4 regions of the Methylobacterium sp. E-041 genome follow, and region 3 is predicted to be linked to each of the others. Evidence: predicted binding sites of a transcription regulator. Region 3 holds the regulator's gene; each other region holds the start of a gene.
The links. The regulator LexA, encoded in region 3, represses DNA repair genes until DNA is damaged. The targets are predictions, from matches to a motif close to TGTTCNNNNTGTGTTCNG.
Positions count from the first base shown of each region.

Region 1: MKK70_RS23460 (PA0069 family radical SAM protein) is a predicted target of LexA. The motif match lies at 1,948-1,965, and genes of this name have one in related genera.
Region 2: MKK70_RS30390 (DUF3072 domain-containing protein) is a predicted target of LexA. The motif match lies at 1,952-1,969, and genes of this name have one in related genera.
Region 4: parE (DNA topoisomerase IV subunit B) is a predicted target of LexA. The motif match lies at 2,364-2,381, and genes of this name have one in related genera.

Region 1 is NZ_JAKSYQ010000263.1:5,249-9,534, forward strand. Features, by position in the region: gene MKK70_RS23455 (ribonuclease HII) at 70-696, shown strand; gene MKK70_RS23460 (PA0069 family radical SAM protein) at 799-1,911, opposite strand; gene MKK70_RS23465 (hypothetical protein) at 2,087-2,605, shown strand; gene moaB (molybdenum cofactor biosynthesis protein B) at 2,609-3,163, opposite strand; gene selD (selenide, water dikinase SelD) at 3,330-4,286, shown strand, end outside.
Region 2 is NZ_JAKSYQ010000304.1:30,213-34,498, forward strand. Features, by position in the region: gene MKK70_RS30375 (MATE family efflux transporter) at 1-208, shown strand, start outside; gene MKK70_RS30380 (DUF937 domain-containing protein) at 410-1,204, shown strand; gene MKK70_RS30385 (Flp family type IVb pilin) at 1,211-1,420, opposite strand; gene MKK70_RS30390 (DUF3072 domain-containing protein) at 1,643-1,939, opposite strand; gene MKK70_RS30395 (branched-chain amino acid aminotransferase) at 2,050-2,937, opposite strand; gene MKK70_RS30400 (MarR family winged helix-turn-helix transcriptional regulator) at 3,188-3,700, shown strand; gene MKK70_RS30405 (response regulator) at 3,700-4,286, shown strand, end outside.
Region 3 is NZ_JAKSYQ010000299.1:68,740-73,025, forward strand. Features, by position in the region: partial or broken gene MKK70_RS28395 (ComEC/Rec2 family competence protein) at 1-1,443, shown strand, start outside; gene lexA (transcriptional repressor LexA) at 1,437-2,177, opposite strand; gene MKK70_RS28405 (NAD(P)-dependent oxidoreductase) at 2,349-3,287, opposite strand; gene MKK70_RS28410 (response regulator) at 3,585-3,968, shown strand; gene MKK70_RS28415 (protein phosphatase CheZ) at 4,007-4,286, shown strand, end outside.
Region 4 is NZ_JAKSYQ010000214.1:39,770-44,055, forward strand. Features, by position in the region: gene topA (type I DNA topoisomerase) at 1-1,924, shown strand, start outside; gene MKK70_RS20015 (hypothetical protein) at 1,976-2,161, opposite strand; gene parE (DNA topoisomerase IV subunit B) at 2,440-4,286, shown strand, end outside.

The DNA.
Region 1 (4,286 bases), on a different contig from region 3:
GGGTTGAGAGGGTGACGGGCCGGCCGAGGAATGCGATGGGTCGCCGCCCCTCCGGACCCGACCCGCCCCGTGCCCCCCTTCGATCCCGCCTGCGCCGCCGACTACCCCGCCGTCATCGGCTGCGATGAGGTCGGGCGCGGCGCCCTGTGCGGCCCGGTTGTCGTCGCGGCGGTGTGGTTCGATCCGACCGCGATCCCGCCGGACCTGCTCGCCCGCCTCGACGACAGCAAGCGGGTCAAGGAACCGCTGCGCGAGATCCTGACGCCGCTGATCCGCGCGCAGGGCCGCGTCGCGATCGCGGCGGGATCCCGGGCATTGATCGACCGGGTCAACGTCCGCGTCGCCACCCTCGACGCGATGCGCCGAGCGGTGCTGCGGCTCGCCCTCGAATCGCCGGTGCTGGTCGACGGGCGGGACGCGGTTCCCGGCCTGCCGCAGCCCTGCCGTGCGGTCGTCGGCGGCGACCGCGCGGTGCCGCAGATCGCCGCCGCCTCGATCGTCGCCAAGACGTTTCGCGATGCGCTGATGCGGGTGCTGGCCCGACGCCACCCGCATTACGGCTGGGAGCGTAATGTCGGCTACGGCGCCCCGGTGCACCTCGCCGGCCTCAGGACCCACGGCCGCACCCCGCATCACCGGCTGAGTTTCACGCGGGCGTACGGCGATGGCGGAGCGAACATCGCGGGCGCCGATTAGGTCGCGTTCGTTTGCGAGATGCCTGAGGTCGTCCGTCGATGCCAAAACGATTCAGCCGTCCTGCCGCCGCGGAGCATTGCTCGATCGCCGCCTTCGCCCCCGTCACAGCAGCGAGAACTGCTCGCCGGGCTTGGCGAAGGCCGAGGTGTCGAGGGTGATGCGGGTCTGCGCATAGCCGAGACGCGCCTTGGCCAGCCGCATCCGCGTCGCGATCAGGCCGGCGTAGGCGCCCTCCCCGGTCATCCGCTTGCCGAACGTGGCATCGTATTCGCGGCCGCCGCGGGCCTGCTCGACCAGGGAGAACACGTGGCGCTGCCGCCCGGGATAGTGCTCGGCGAACCAGTCGGCGACGAGGTCCTTCAGCTCGTGCGGCAGGCGCAGCAGCACGTGGTTCGCCTCCCGCGCGCCGCAGGCGCGGGCCTCCGTCAGGATCGCCTCGATCTCGTGATCGTTGAGCGAGGGGATGATCGGCGCGACGATCACCATCACCGGCACGCCGGCTCGGCTGAGCACCCGGATCGCCTCCAGGCGCTTGCGCGGATGCGGCGCGCGCGGCTCCATCTTCCGGGCGAGCACCGGATCGAGGGTCGTCACCGACATCGCCACCTTCACGAGGTTCCGCTCCGCCATCCCGGCCAAGATGTCGATGTCGCGGGTGACGAGGTTCGACTTCGTCACGATGCCGACGGGATGGCGCAGGCGGGCCAGCACCTCGAGGATCTCCCGGGTGATGCGGTGCTCGCGCTCGATCGGCTGATACGGGTCGGTCGCCGTTCCGAGAGCGATGGTCCGCGGCGCGTAGCCCGGTGCCGACAGCTCCCGCTCGAGCAGGCGCGCGGCGTCCGGCTTGGCGAAGAGCTTCGTCTCGAAGTCGAGCCCGGGCGACAGGCCGGCATAGGCGTGGTTCGGCCGGGCGAAGCAGTAGACGCAGCCGTGCTCGCAGCCGCGATAGGGGTTGATCGAGCGGTCGAACGAGATGTCGGGCGAGGTGTTGCGGGAAATGATCCCGCTCGCCCGCTCCAGCGTCACCTCGGTGCGTCTGGCCGGTGCGGGCTCGTCCGCCGGCCAGCCGTCGTCGGCGGCCTCGCGGCGGATCGCCTCGAAGCGCCCGCCCGGGTTGGCGGTGGCGCCCCGGCCGCGCAGCGTTTCCGACGTCGCGGCGAGCCGGCGTCGCGGCGGGGATTCGGTGCCGAGCGGAGGACGGGGTGTGGACATCGGACTGGCATCACCCCGGCGGAAGCGAGTTTCACATGGAACATAACAGGAACAAGACTGGTCGGATACGCCTCGATTTTAGGCAGTTTCTCGGGCTTTGTGGCTGTGGTGCAACGCTGGGCCGCCGCGTCGAGCCGGCCTGCCCGCGCCCGGCGAAAATACGGTATGCGCGGCCATGATCTCCGCCCTGGTTCATGTCGCCGACCCCGGCGACGCCGATGCGATCGACCGTCTGGCCGACACCCTGGGCGCCCTCGTCGGAGGCGTGGCCGCCGGGCTCGTGGGCGACGCCGTGATCGTCGCCGCCGCGATGGGCGAGGCGGTCGACACGATCGCCGACGCGACCGGCGCGACCCTGGTGGTGCCGCCGCCTGGATCGGATCGGTGGTTCGCCGGCGCGGCGGTCGCGCGCCGCGACTGGGTGCTGTGCCTGGAGGCGGGCGACGTGCCCGGCGACGGCTGGATCCGCACCCTCGACCGCTTCGTCGGCACAGCGCCGGCCGACGCCCTGGGGCGATTGTCCCGCCCGCATGCCGGGCTGGCGACGCGGCTGGCCATTCGGGCCGAGGCGCTGCTCGGCGCGGGTGCGGCGCGGCCCGGCGACCTCGTCCGCCGCGATCGCCTCACCGAGATCGGAACCTTCGCCCCGCGGCTGGTGCCGCGGCGCCTGATCGCGCGGATCGACCGGATGTGATCCTCAGGCCGTGAGCGAGGCGCCCCGCCGAAGGTGCTCGTCCAGGCGCGGCATGATCTCGACGAAGTTGCAGGGGCGGTGCCGGTAGTCGAGCTGGCTGACCAGGATCCCGTCCCAGGCGTCGCGGCAGGCGCCCGGCGAGCCCGGCAGCACGAAGACGTAGGTGGCGTTGGCGACCCCGGCCGTCGCCCGCGACTGCAGCGTCGAGGTGCCGATCTTGTCGTAGGAGATGCGGTGGAACACCGCCGAGAAGCCGTCCATCCGCTTCTCGAACAGCGGCTCCAGCGCCTCGGGCGTGACGTCGCGGCCGGTGAAGCCGGTGCCGCCGGTGGTGATCACCACGTCGATTCCGGGATCGCGCGTCCAGCCCTCGACCGTCCCGCGGATCGCCGTCGCCTCGTCCGGCACGATCGCGCGCGCCGCGAGCCTGTGGCCGGCCTCGGTCAGCCGCTGCACCAGGGTGTCGCCGGAGCGGTCGTCCTCCGGCCGGCGCGTGTCCGAGACGGTCAGCACCGCGATCGACAGGGGGACGAAGCTGCGGGCGGGCGTATCGGGCATCGGGCCGTCTCCGGGTTGAACGACCGGAATATGGGCGCCTGCCCGCGATTGTCCCATCCTTCCCGGCGTGCGGCGTGCGGCGCGCGGGGCGAGGCGCGCCGAACCCGCGATCCATGGTATCGGCACCGACCAGCGACCCCTGTCCGTTCGAACGCGCGGTGCCCTCATGGATGCGACCCCCGTCCGCCTCACCAGCCTCGCCCACGGCGGCGGCTGCGGCTGCAAGCTCGACCCGGCGATCCTACGGTCGCTGCTCGCCGACCAGCCGATCGCCGGCCCGTTCGAGCGCCTGCTCGTCGGCAACGAGACCGCTGACGACGCCGCGGTCTGGGCGCTCGACGACGGCACCTGCGTCATCGCCACCACCGACTTCTTCACGCCGATGGTCGACGACCCGCGCGATTTCGGCCGGATCGCCGCCACCAACGCGATCTCCGACGTCTACGCGATGGGCGGCCGCCCGATCATGGCGCTGGCCATCCTCGGGATGCCGGTCGGCAAGATCGCGCCCGAGATCGTCGCCGAGATCCTGAAGGGCGGCGCGGCGACCTGCGCCGAGGCCGGCATCCCGATCGCTGGCGGGCACTCGATCGACACGCCGGAGCCGATCTACGGCCTGGCGGTGATCGGCACCTGCCGCCGCGAGGACGTGCGCCGCAACGCCGACGCGCGGGTCGGCGACGCGCTGATCCTGACCAAACCCCTCGGCGTCGGCGTCTATTCCGCCGCGATCAAGCGCGACGCCCTGCCGGAGGGCGGCTACGCCGCGTTCGTCGCGACGACGACGCTACTGAACAAGGTCGGCACCGAGCTGGCCGCCGACCCGGACGTGCACGCCATCACCGACGTCACCGGCTTCGGCCTGCTCGGGCACGGCCTCGAGTTTGCGCGCGGCGCCGGCTGCCGCCTCGTGATCGACTGGCCGTCCGTGCCGCTGCTGCCCTCGGCCGAAACGCTCGCCCGGGGCAACTTCGTCGCCGGCGCGTCCCACCGCAACTGGACCGCGTTCGGCGGCGAGGTCGCGCTGGAGGACGGCTTCCCCGAATGGGCGCGGCACCTGCTTACCGATCCGCAGACCTCGGGCGGCCTGCTCGTCGCCTGCGCCCCCGAGCGCGCAGACGCG
Region 2 (4,286 bases), on a different contig from region 3:
GCCGGCGCTCGCGGGCGCCGCCCTGTACGGGCCGCGCGGGGTTCTCGCCGGCGTCGGCATCGGCTCGCTCGCCTTCGGGCTGGCCGGCATCCTGATGGCCGCCCGCACGGTCACGCTGCTCGAGCGCGACGTCGTGGTGCCGGCGCGCGCGCCCGATCCCGAGGCGAGCGTCGCCGCCGGCCCGGCCCATGGCGGCGCGCTGGTGTAGCGCGCCGCGTCGCGTCGGCAGGCGCGACGTCCCCGGCATCCCGGCCGGGACGCGATCCCCGGTGGATGCGCGGCACCGATCGCGCCGGGACGCGCCCGAACGTTGGCCGGCAACTGGCCAGCGGCGTCGATAAGGGTCTAGACTTGGAACGCGCGGCCCGCGATGCGGTTTTCCGCGCGGCGAACAGACCAAGGCCGCGTGATGTTCAACCCGCTCGACATGCTTCAGGCCCAGAACGGCGCCGGGATGCAGAGTGTGGCGCAGCAGTTCGGCCTCACCCCCGAGCAGACGCGCCGGGCGATGGAGGCCCTGATGCCGGCCTTCGCGCTCGGGCTGCAGCGCAGCGCCGTCCCCGACCCGACCGGCCTGTCGCAGATGTTCGGGCTGGCCGGCGCCCGCCCCGCCGCGAGCCCGGCACCCAGCCCGGCCGAGACCATGCTCGGGCAGATGTTCGGCTCGCCGGCCCTCACCCAGGCGATCCTGCAGCAGGCCTCCTCGGCCAGCGGCGTCGGCTCGCAGGTGCTGCGCCAGATGCTGCCGATGATGGCCGGCGCGGTGGTCGCGAGCATCGTCCACATGCTGCTGAACCAGCAGGCTCCGGAGGCCAAGGCGGCGCCCGCCCCGGCGCCCTCGCCGTTCGCGGTCGCGCCGGGCTGGGCCGAGATGATGAAGGCGTTCGTCCCGGCGCAGGCCGCGCCGGAGGCGCAGAAGCAGGCCGCCAGGCCCCCGGTCTCGAAGCCCCAGGTCTCGAAGCCCGCACCGAAGCCGGAACCCGATGCCGCCGGCGGCATGTTCCAGCAGATGCTGAAGACCGGCGCCGAGGTTCAGGAACAGAACGTCAAGGCGATGCAGGGCCTGTTCGAGGCGTTCTGGGCCGAGGCCGACCCCGCCAAGGCGGCCGCGGCCAAGCCCTCGGGCACGACGCCGAACGCCGACCCCGCCTCGGAGCCGGACGCGTCGCACCGGTCGCGCAAGGGTCGGCCGGGGACGCGCTGAGGTTGGTCAGTTCTGGCTGACCGCGTTTCCGATGGTCTGGTAGACGGTGCTGACCTTGGACGCGTAGAGGCGCAGGCTGCCGACGATGGCCAGGAAGACCAGCCCCGAGATCAGGGCATACTCGATGCTCGTCGCGCCGCGCGCGTCGGCGGCGAAGCGGCGCTTCGGCGGCACGGCTCCGGCCCCTTTCGACAGTTCGACGACCGTCCTCGACATCGATGATCGCCTTCCTCGGCCGAACCGGCACACGGCGACCCTACCCGCGCGACCTTGAGGATGTTTTAACTCGATCGGCGACGGGCGACGGTCGCGGCATCCGCCGAAGCAGGATCCGTGCGACCGGCCGTTTTGCGGGTCCCCTCCCCCGCTTGCGGCGAGAGGGGATGGGCGCTCGGGCGACCCGTCGGGAGCGGGCCCGCGCGGGCGCCTTCGCCCCGCTCAGCCGTGGCCGGCTTCCTTGCGCAGGGCGTCGATGCGCTTGGAGGCCTCGGCCTTGTCGATGTCGGGATCGAACGCCTCGGGCTCCTTGGTCTCCTCCGACAGGGTCTTGAGATAGGAGGCCTGCGCACCGGTCATCGGCTCGCCGCCGGTGGTCCACTGGTCGGGATCCTTGATCTGGTTCGACACGTCCTTCGGGTCGGTCTTCGGGTTCTCGTTCGAAGCGGACTTCGTGTCGGACTTGGCGTCGGACTTCGAATCGGACTTCGCCGTGGTCTTGGCAGCGGCCTTGGTCATCGGGCACTCACGCGTTCATGGAATGTTCCGTCAGAACGCGGCGCGCATCCCCGAGGTTCCCCGCCGGCCGGAACCGGCGGGGGATAAGACGCCTCAGGCCGCGCGAACCTTCAGGCTGCGCGCGCCTGCGGCTGCACCTCGGCGAGGTAGTCGTCCATCAGCGTGCGGGTGATCGCGCCCGGCGCGAACCGGTAGGGCCCGATCTCGGAGACCGGGGTGACCTCGGCGGCCGAGCCGGTGATGAAGCATTCCGAGAAGTCGGCCATCTCCTCGGGGCGGATGCGGCGCTCGGTGACCGCGAGGCCGCGGCGGCGGGCCAGCTCGATCACCGTCTGCCGGGTGATGCCGTTGAGGAAGCGGTCGGCGGTGGGGGTGTGGATCGCCCCGTCGCGGATGAAGAACACGTTGGCGCCGGTGCACTCGGCGACGTTGTCCTCGAAGTCGAGCATCAGCGCGTCGGCATAGCCCTTGTTCTCCGCCCGGTGCTTGGAGATCGTGCAGATCATGTACAGGCCCGCCGCCTTCGAGGCGCAGGGGGCGGTGCGGGGATCGGGCCGGCGATACTCGGCGATGTCGAGGCGGATGCCCTTCATCTTGGTGGCGGCGTCGAAGTAGCTCGGCCATTCCCAGGCGGCGATCGCCAGGTGGATGGTGTTGCCCTGGGCCGAGACGCCCATCATCTCCGAGCCGCGCCAGGCGACCGGGCGGAGATACGCGTCCTGCAGGCCGCTGACCTTGAGCACGGCCTCCTTGGCCGCGACGATCTCGGCGGCCGAATACGGCACCGCGAAGTCGAGCAGCTCGGCGGAGCGGCGCAGGCGCTCGGCATGGGCGAGGCTCTTGAAGATCACCCCGCCATAGGCGCGCTCGCCCTCGAACACCGACGAGCCGTAATGCAGCCCGTGGCTCAGCACGTGGATCTTGGCGTCCCGCCACGGCACCATGGCGCCGTCGAACCAGATGGTGCCCTCGCGCTCGTCGAACGGGATCACGGACATGGGAACGTCTTCCTGGAAATCGTCGCGGCCCGCGCAACCTGCGGGCCCTTCGGCGGGGACGATGTCGATGGGCGCGCATGCGGGCGGCGCCGGCGGGGTTGACGGGTACCAACCGGCCTGGAATATGTCAACGACACTGACGTATATCGCGCGCACGCTCCTCCTTCCCATCCTCTCCGCTCCGACGTCCTTCGCGCCGACGTTCGTCTCCTCTCCCGCCCTTCGCGCCGCAACCGGACCCGGGCCGCACGTGACATCTCCCGCCCTCCGCGAACGCAAGGACGCCGCCGAGCCGGCCGCCGCCTGCAGCAGCGACGACCTGATCGAGCTCCTGTTCTTCGCCTATCGCGACTTCGTCGGCGATCCGGACCGGATCCTGGCCGAGTACGGCTTCGGCCGGGCGCACCACCGGGTGCTGCACTTCGTCGACCGCTATCCCGGCCTGACCATCGCCGAATTGCTCGACATCCTGCGCATCACCAAGCAGAGCCTCAACCGGGTGCTGAAGGACCTGATCGGCCAGGGCTACATCGCCCAGCGGCCCGGCATCCAGGACCGGCGCCAGCGCCTGCTCACCTGCACGCCGAGCGGCGCGGCGCTGGCCGCCGACCTCACCCGCGTGCAGGCGCGGCGGCTGGCCCGCGCGCTGGCCTCGCCGGAGGATGCGGCCGCCCCCGAGAGCTTCCTGATGGCGATGATCGAGCCCGACGAGCGCGCGGTGGTGCGCCGCCTGATGGCCCGCCGCGGGGGCGGGGCCGCCTGATGGCCGCCCATGCCCGCACCGAGCTTTCCGACGGGGCGCCGCACGTCCTCGTGGTCGACGACGACCGGCGCCTGCGCGAGCTGCTCGCCCGCTACCTCGCCGAGCAGGGGTTCCGCGTCACCGCCGCCGCGAGCGCGGCCGAGGCGCGGGCCAAGGCGCAGAGCCTGGTCTTCGACGCGATGGTGCTCGACGTGATGATGCCGGGCGAGGACGGCTTCGCCTATGCGCGCAGCGTGCGCGAGACCTCGCGCGTGCCGATCCTGATGCTCACCGCCCGCTCCAACCCGAACGACCGGGTGATGGGCCTCGAGATCGGCGCCGACGACTACCTGCCGAAGCCGTTCGAGCCGCGCGAGCTGACGCTCCGGCTCACCAACATCATCAACCGGGCGTCGGGCCCGCGCCGCGACACCGGCACCGGCGACGTGGTGACCTTCGGGCCGTTCTCCTACCGGATCGAGCGCGGGGAGCTGCGCCGCGAGGACGAGATGATCCGCATCACCGAGCGCGAGCGCGAGATCCTGACGATCCTGGCCGGCGCCCACGGCGCCAACGTCGAGCGCGAGGTGCTGGCCGGAGGCGGAGG
Region 3 (4,286 bases):
CTGGCCGCCGGGGTCGTGTTCTGGCTCGTCCGTGCCGGCCTCGCCCTGGTGCCGTTCCTGGCGCTGGCCTGGCCGATCAAGAAGATCGCCGCGGCGCTGGCGATGGTCGGGGTCACCGCCTACTGCGTCTTCTCCGGCTGGGACATCGCGGCCGAGCGTTCCCTCGTGATGACCCTGATCATGCTCGGGGCGATCCTGGTCGATCGCCCGGCGCTCAGCATGCGCAACCTCGCTCTCGCCGCGCTCATCGCGCTCTCGCACGAGCCGGAAGGCTTGCTCGGCCCGAGCTTCCAGATGTCGTTCGGGGCGGTGGCCGGCCTCATCGCCTGCGCCCGCCTGATCGATGGAGGGATGTTCCGCCGCGACGGGGCCGGGCGGATCGGCCGGCTGATCGCGCTGTCGCTGACGACGGTGGTCGGCACACTCGGCACGACGCTCGTGGCGCAGGTCGCGACCGCGCCCTTCGCCACCTACCACTTCCAGACCGTCCAACCCTACGGGCTGATCGGCAACGCGCTCACCCTGCCGCTGGTCTCGCTCGCGGTGATGCCGGCGGCGGTGCTGGGCATCGTCGCCTACCCGTTCGCCCTCGACCAGCCGGTCTGGTGGCTGATGGGACTGGCGGTGCGCGGCATGCTGACCATCTCCGGCTGGATCCAGGGGCTCGGGCGCGCCAACGTCGTGGTCCCGGCCTTCGGCACCGCCGCGCTCGGGTGCCTCGCCGCGGGGCTGCTGCTCGCGACGCTCCCGGTCTCGCGCCTTCGCTGGCTCGCCCTGCCGCCGGCGCTGCTCGGGCTCGGCCTAGCGACGATGCCGGCCCGCTACGACATCTACGTCGACCGCCAGGGCAGCGGGGCGGCGGTGCGCCGCGCCGACGGCAGCCTCGTCGCCCTCGGGCGCCCGTCGAACTTCGTGCTGGAGCAGTGGCTGAAGGCCGACGGCGACGGCAGGCCGGGCGCGCAGGCGACGGGCGGTCCCGCCTGCGATCGGATCGGATGCACGCTTCGGTTGGCCGACGGGCGCGCGGTGGCGCTTCTGAAGGATCGCCGCGGCTTCGCGCAGGATTGCGCCAAGGCCTCGGTGCTGATCACGGCGCTCGCCGCACCGCCGGGCTGCGCCGCCGCCCTCGTCATCGATCGCGCCTACCTCGCCAGCCACGGCGCCGCGGCGATCCGCGTCGAGCCGAATGGCTTCATTCTGGCCGACACGCATGAGCCGGGACGGACGCTGCCGTGGCGCCCCGCGATGGTCCGTCCCCCGCCCCAGGGAACGGATGACGCGGCAGCGGGCGGATCGTCGCCCGCGGCCGAGCCCAAGCCGAAGGACGTCCCGTTCCAGGGCATGGCCGCCCCGCCCCCCCGGGCGGAGGAGGCCGACCCGGCACCCGACGATCCGACCGCGGACGGCCCGAACCCGGAGATGCCGGGCGAGACCCTTCAGTAACGGCGCACGAGGCTGACCAGGCGGCCCTGGATCTGCACCCGATCCGGCCCGAGCACGCGGGTCTCGTAGGCCGGGTTCGCCGCTTCGAGCGCGATCGAGGAGCCGCGACGGCGCAGCCGCTTCAGCGTCGCCTCCTCGTCGTCGATCAGCGCCACGATGATGTCGCCGGTGTTGGCGGTGTCCTGCTTGCGGATGACCACGAGGTCGCCGTCGAGGATGCCCGCCTCGACCATCGAGTCGCCGCGGACCTCCAGGGCGTAGTGCTCGCCGCCGGCCAGGAAGTCCGGCGACATGGTGATCGCGTGGCTCTGGTTCTGGATCGCCGAGATCGGCGTGCCGGCCGCGATCCGGCCCATCACCGGGATCGACACCGCGCGACCGCTGTCGTCGACCATCTGCGTCGTGGAAGGACGCGGCGGCACGGCCTTCGAGCGCCCGCCCTCGACCACGCTCGGGGTGAACCGGCGCGGCGCGGCGGGAGCTGCCGGCACCGGGGCGGGCGCGCTGGAGCGGCCGGCGCCGTCGGGCATGCGCAGCACCTCGATCGCCCGAGCCCGATTCGGAAGCCGGCGCAGGAAGCCGCGCTCCTCCAGGGCGGTGATCAGCCGGTGGATGCCGGATTTCGACTTGAGATCGAGGGCATCCTTCATCTCGTCGAACGACGGCGGAACACCGTCCTCGCGCATCCGCTCGTCGATGAATCGCAGGAGATCCAGCTGTTTACGGGTCAGCATCGGCGCGGCTCGCAAGAATGCGCGGCCACACGAAGGTTGAGCCGCAGAAACAAAACACGAACACGTTAAACGTTCGTCAAGTGTTCCGCAAGGGTTCTCATCGGCCCATCCGACCGGTGCGTCGAATTTCGTCGCGCGCCGAGCCCCTTTTCGATCGCTGCGCTGCGGGGCTCAGCCCTCGAGGCTGCGGCGCACGGCGCGGGCGGTGACCGCCGAGACGCGCACGTTCGATTCCCGCGTCACGCCGGCGATGTGCGGGGTCAGGATGAGGTTCGGCACGTCGATCAGCGCCGCGCCGCCCGCGGCGTCCACGGGCTCCTGGGCGAACACGTCGAGCGCCGCCCCGCCGAGGTGCCCGGACCGAAGCGCCGCGGCGACCGCGGCCTCGTCCACGACGCCCCCGCGGGCGGCGTTGATCAGGATCGCGCCCGGCCGCATCCGGGCGATCGCCGCCGGCCCGATCATGTCGCGCGTCGCCTCGGTCAGCGGCACGTGCAGCGAGAGCACGTCGCTCGTTGCGACCAGCGCGTCAAGGGTTAGGCTCTCCACCGCGCCGTGCGCCGGGCGCCACGCGGCGTCGTCGGGCGCAAGGTGCGGGTCGAAGGCGGCGACGGTCATGTCGAGGGCCGCCGCACGGCGGGCGGTCTCGCGGGCGATCGCGCCGAAGCCGACGAGGCCGAGGCGCTTGCCGGCGATCTCGCGTCCCATCAGCGCGTTGCGCGGCCACGCGCCCGCGGCGACCTGCGCGCTCGCGCCGTAGGCGCCGCGCAGCAGCAGCAACGCGGTGCCGATCACGTACTCGGCCACCGCGCCGTCGTTGGCGCCGGTCGCGGGATGGACCGCGATCCCGCGGGCGGCGCAGGCGGCCAGATCGATGTTGTTGAGCCCGACGCCGAGGCGGCCCACCACCCTGAGGTCGGGTGCCGCCGCGAGCAGGCCCGCGCGCACCTGCGTGCGGTTGCGGACGATCAGCCCGGACGCGCCCGCGAGCGCCGCGCGCAGGGCGTCCGGCCGGTCGACCAGGGTCGGATCGTAGAGCGGCTCGAACCCCGCGAGCTCCGCCGCGATCGCGGCCTCGTCCATGAACTCGCTGATGACGACCTTGCGCATGGGGCGGCGATCCTTCTCCGCGGCCGGGCCGGTGCCGGCGGGCTGCCCGCTCTGCCGCGGCGTCCGGGCGACGTCGCGGCTGGGGGCATCGTCATCACGCAGCCGAGCGCGTCGGTAAAGGCGGCCGCGCCGCCTATCCGAGTGGGTGCGCCGATCGCAGCGCGATTAACCGCTTCGCAATGCCGCCCGGCGTAAGGTCCCGGGCATGAGGTGCGACCAGCGACAGCGCCTCCCGACATTGCGTGACCGACGCCGACGGCCGAGCCGGCGATTCGGAGACACCGGAGCAGTTTGACCATGGCCCTCGATCTCAGCATGCCGATCCTGGTCGTCGACGACTACCAGACGATGGTTCGCATCATCCGCAACCTGCTCAAGCAGCTCGGCTTCGAGGAGGTCGACGACGCCTCCGACGGCACGGCCGCGCTGGCGCGCCTCAAGGGCCGCAAGTACGGCCTCGTGATCTCCGACTGGAACATGGAGCCGATGACCGGCTACGAGCTGCTTCGCCACGTCCGCGCCGACGAGGGCCTGCGCACCACGCCGTTCATCATGGTCACCGCCGAGTCGAAGACCGAGAACGTCATCGCCGCCAAGAAGGCCGGCGTGAACAACTACATCGTCAAGCCGTTCAACGCCGCGACCCTGAAGAGCAAGATCGAGGCGGTCTGCGGCGCCTGACCGACCTTTCGGGGCCGACACGCGGAGGAATGCTGACGATGGGTTTGCAAAGACCGCTCGGCGCGACGATCAACCCGGCGACCATGGTGTCCGAGTTGATCGAGATCGCGGACTACATCGCCCACGTGCGCGACGAGATCGCGGCCCTGCGCGCCAACGAGCTGACGCACGACCGCATCCCGATGGCGCACGAGGAGCTCGGCAACGTCCTCGCCGCGACCGCCGGCGCCACCAACACCATCATGGAGGCGGCCGAGTCGATGCTGGCGCTCCCGGACGGGCCGGAATACCGCGCCGCGGTCGAGAGCGGCATCGGCA
Region 4 (4,286 bases), on a different contig from region 3:
CATGCGCGTCGCCCAGAAGCTCTACGAGGGCGTCGACATCGGCGGCGAGACGGTGGGCCTGATCACCTACATGCGGACCGACGGCGTCGACATGGCGCCCGAGGCCATCGCCGACGCGCGCCGGGTCATCGGCCGCGAGTTCGGCGACAAGTACGTCCCGGGCGTGCCGCGCCGCTACAGCGCCAAGGCCAAGAACGCGCAGGAGGCCCACGAGGCCGTGCGCCCGACCGACATGGGCCGGCTGCCGAAGCAGGTCGCGCGGATGCTCGATCCCGAGCAGGCCAAGCTCTACGACCTGATCTGGACGCGGACCGTCGCCAGCCAGATGGAATCGGCCGAGCTGGAGCGCACCACGGTCGACGTGACCGCCAGCGTCGGCCCGCGCCGGATCGACCTGCGCGCCACCGGTCAGGTCGTGAAGTTCGACGGCTTCCTCACCCTTTACCAGGAGGGCAAGGACGACGAGGAGGACGAGGACGGCAAGCGCCTGCCGCCGATGAAGGCCGGCGAGGCGCTGAAGCGCGAGCGCATCGCCTCGACCCAGCACTTCACCGAGCCGCCGCCGCGCTTCTCCGAGGCCAGCCTCGTCAAGCGCATGGAGGAGCTCGGTATCGGCCGGCCCTCGACCTACGCCGCGGTGCTACAGACCCTGCGCGACCGCGAATACGTCAAGATCGAGAAGAAGCGCCTGCAGCCCGAGGACAAGGGCCGGCTCGTGACCGGCTTCCTCGAGAGCTTCTTCAAGCGCTACGTCGAGTACGACTTCACCGCCGACCTCGAAGGCCAGCTCGACCGGGTCTCGAACGCCGAGATCGACTGGCGCGACGTGCTGCGCGACTTCTGGCGCGACTTCTCGGCCGCCGTCGGCGGCACCAAGGAGCTGCGCGTCACCGAGGTGCTGGAGGCGCTGAACACGCTTCTTGGCGACCACATCTTCCCGGAGAAGGCCGACGGCTCGAACCCGCGCACCTGCCCGACCTGCGGCTCGGGCCAGCTCTCGCTGAAGCTCGGCAAGTTCGGCTCCTTCGTCGGCTGCTCGAACTACCCGGAATGCAAGTTCACCCGGCAGCTCTCGGCCGCGGGCATCGAGGGCGAGGGCGACGGCTCATCGCCGGACGGCAGCCCGCCCGGCACGCGGGTGCTCGGCAACGATCCGGTGAGCGGATTGCCGGTGACGATCCGCGACGGACGGTTCGGCCCGTTCGTCCAGCTCGGCGAGGCCTCGACCGAGAAGGACGCGGCCAAGCCCAAGCGCTCGTCGCTGCCGAAGGGCGTGACGCCGTCGATGGTCGACCTGGAGAAGGCGCTGCGGCTGCTGTCGCTGCCGCGCGAGGTCGCCCGGCACCCGGAGACCGGCGAGCCGATCCTGGCCAATCTCGGCCGGTTCGGGCCCTACGTCCAGCACGGCAAGACCTACGCGAACCTGGGCAAGGACGACGACGTGCTCGAGGTCGGCGCCAACCGGGCGATCGACCTGATCGTCGCCAAGGAACAGGGCGGCGGCCGCGGCCGCCCGTCCTCGGATCCCGGCCGCCCGATCGGCAAGGACGAGGCGACGGGTCGCGAGCTGGTGGTGAAGGCCGGCAAGTACGGCGCCTACGTCACCGACGGCGAGGTCAACGCGACCCTGCCGAAATCGATGGCCGCCGAGGCGCTGACGCTCGCCGAGGGCATCGACCTCGTCAACGCCAAGCGCGCGGCCGGCGGGGGCAAGCCGAGCCGCGGCCGCAAGGCCGCGCCGGCGCGGGGTGCGAAGGCCACGGCGCGCAAGCCGGCAAAGGCGGCCAAGGACGGCGAGGTCGGGACGGTGAAGACCGCTTCCAAAACCTCCGCCAAACCCGCCGCGAAGAAGCGCGCCACGCCGAAGGCCGCTGCGGGCAAGGCCGCTGCGAAGCCGGCCGCGAGCAAGAAGGCCAGTGGCTGAACCGCCGGCGGCGCGGCTTGCCGGCGGTCCGCGCCAGGCGCGTCGCAGGTCTTAGACGAGGTAGCTGATCGTCGCGGCGAAGGCCGTCGCGAATGTCGCCAGGGCGATCGTCGTCGGATTGACGAAGGCCGCGCGAGAGACGGGCGCAGCGTCCTGCTCGCATCCGAAGGCTTGCCCGGCGGCGCGCTCGAGGCGGGCGAGGATCAGGGTTCGGGCTTCGATCGAAGCAGTCGTCATCGGCGGCGTCCCAGCCCTCGTTACGGCGAAGATCTTGTGATATAATTCAGGATCGTGCCGCCGGTTCCGCGCGAAATTGCAGCGTGAGGCGATCTTAACCGGATCTGCGCATCACCCCGATGACGGTTGCATCGCAGCGTTTGGAGGGTTCGCGCGGCACATGCGAAGCTGCATAGCGGATTCGGCCTGCGATCGCCTTTGATGTTTCCGTTTTGTTCCGGTATCGTGAGCGGATGAAAGCCCATGCGAGACGTGACCCGAAGCCTGGAGCCCGTCGGTTGAGCGACGCCCCCATCGACCTGTTCGGGCCGGGCGCGAAGGCCGCTGCCCATTCTTCGCCCACCCATTCTTCGCTGGCCAAGCCTTCGGCCACGGATCCCTCGCCCGCCGCGCCCCTGCCCTCGTCCGAGCGCCGGCGCAAGCCGACGGCGCCGATGGCGGCGCTCGAGCCGCTCGCCGGTCCGGAGGCCGGCTACACCGCGTCCGACATCGAGGTGCTGGAGGGGCTGGAGCCGGTGCGGCGCCGGCCCGGCATGTATATCGGCGGCACCGACGAGCGGGCGCTGCACCACCTGTTCTCGGAGGTGATCGACAATTCGATGGACGAGGCGGTGGCGGGCCACGCCAGCTTCATCGAGGTCGAGCTGGAGGAGACCGGCGCGCTCGTCGTCACCGACAACGGCCGCGGCATCCCGATCGACCCGCACCCGAAGTTTCCCGGCAAGTCCGCGCTCGAAGTCATTATGACGACGCTGCATGCGGGCGGGAAGTTCGACTCGAAGGTCTACGAGACCAGCGGCGGCCTGCATGGCGTCGGCATCTCGGTGGTGAACGCGCTGTCCGACCTCCTGGAGGTCGAGGTCGCGCGCAACCAGACGCTCTACCGCCAGAGTTTTTCGCGCGGTCATGCGCAGGGCGGGTTGGAAACCGTCGGGCGGGTGCAGAACCGGCGCGGCACGCGCATCCGCTTCCATCCCGACGCGCAGATCTTCGGCTCGCTGGCGTTCGACCCGCGCCGCCTGTTCAAGATGGCGCGCTCGAAGGCCTACCTGTTCGGCGGCGTCGAGATCCGGTGGCGGTGTGCGCCGGCGCTGATCGAGGGCACCGACATCCCGGCCGAGGCGGTGCACCGCTTCCCCGGCGGCCTGCGCGACTACCTCGCCCGCGACATCGAGGGCAAGGAGCTCGTCACCGACGCGATCTTCTCCGGCAAGATCACAAAGCCCGGCTCGCACGGCTCGCTCGAATGGGCCGTGGCCTGGATGGTCCACGACGACGGCGTCTCCGCCTCGTACTGCAACACCATCCCGACGCCCGAGGGCGGCACCCACGAATCCGGCCTGCGCGTCGCGCTGCTGCGGGCGCTGCGCGAGCACGCCGAGCGGGTGAACCAGGCCAAGCGCATGACGGCGGTGACCACCGACGACGTGATGGCGACCTGCGCCTCCATGCTGTCGGTCTTCATCCGCGAGCCGGAGTTCCAGGGCCAGACCAAGGACAAGCTCGCCACCGTCGAGGCGTCGCGCATCGTCGAGACCGCGATCCGCGACGCCTTCGACCATTGGCTCGCCGCGTCGCCGGCCCAGGCCAACAAGGTACTCGACTGGGTGATCGACCGGGCCGAGGAGCGCCTGCGCCGACGCCAGGAGAAGGAGGTTGCGCGCAAGACCGCGACGCGCAAGCTGCGGCTCCCCGGCAAGCTCGCCGATTGCTCGGCCGCCGGCACCGCGGGCTCGGAAATCTTCATCGTCGAGGGCGACTCGGCCGGCGGCTCGGCCAAGCAGGCGCGCGACCGGGCCACGCAGGCGATCCTGCCGCTGCGCGGCAAGATCCTGAACGTTGCCTCGGCCAGCCGCGACAAGCTCGGTGCGAACCAGCTCATCGGCGACCTGACCCTGGCGCTCGGCTGCGGCACGGGCGGTCAGTACCGCGACGAGGAGCTGCGCTACGACAAGGTGATCATCATGACGGACGCCGACGTCGACGGCGCCCACATCGCCTCGCTGCTGATCACCTTCTTCTACCGGCAGATGCCGAAGCTCATCGACAAGGGCCACCTCTACCTCGCGATGCCGCCGCTCTATCGGCTGCAGCAGGGCACCAAGACCGCCTACGCCCGCGACGA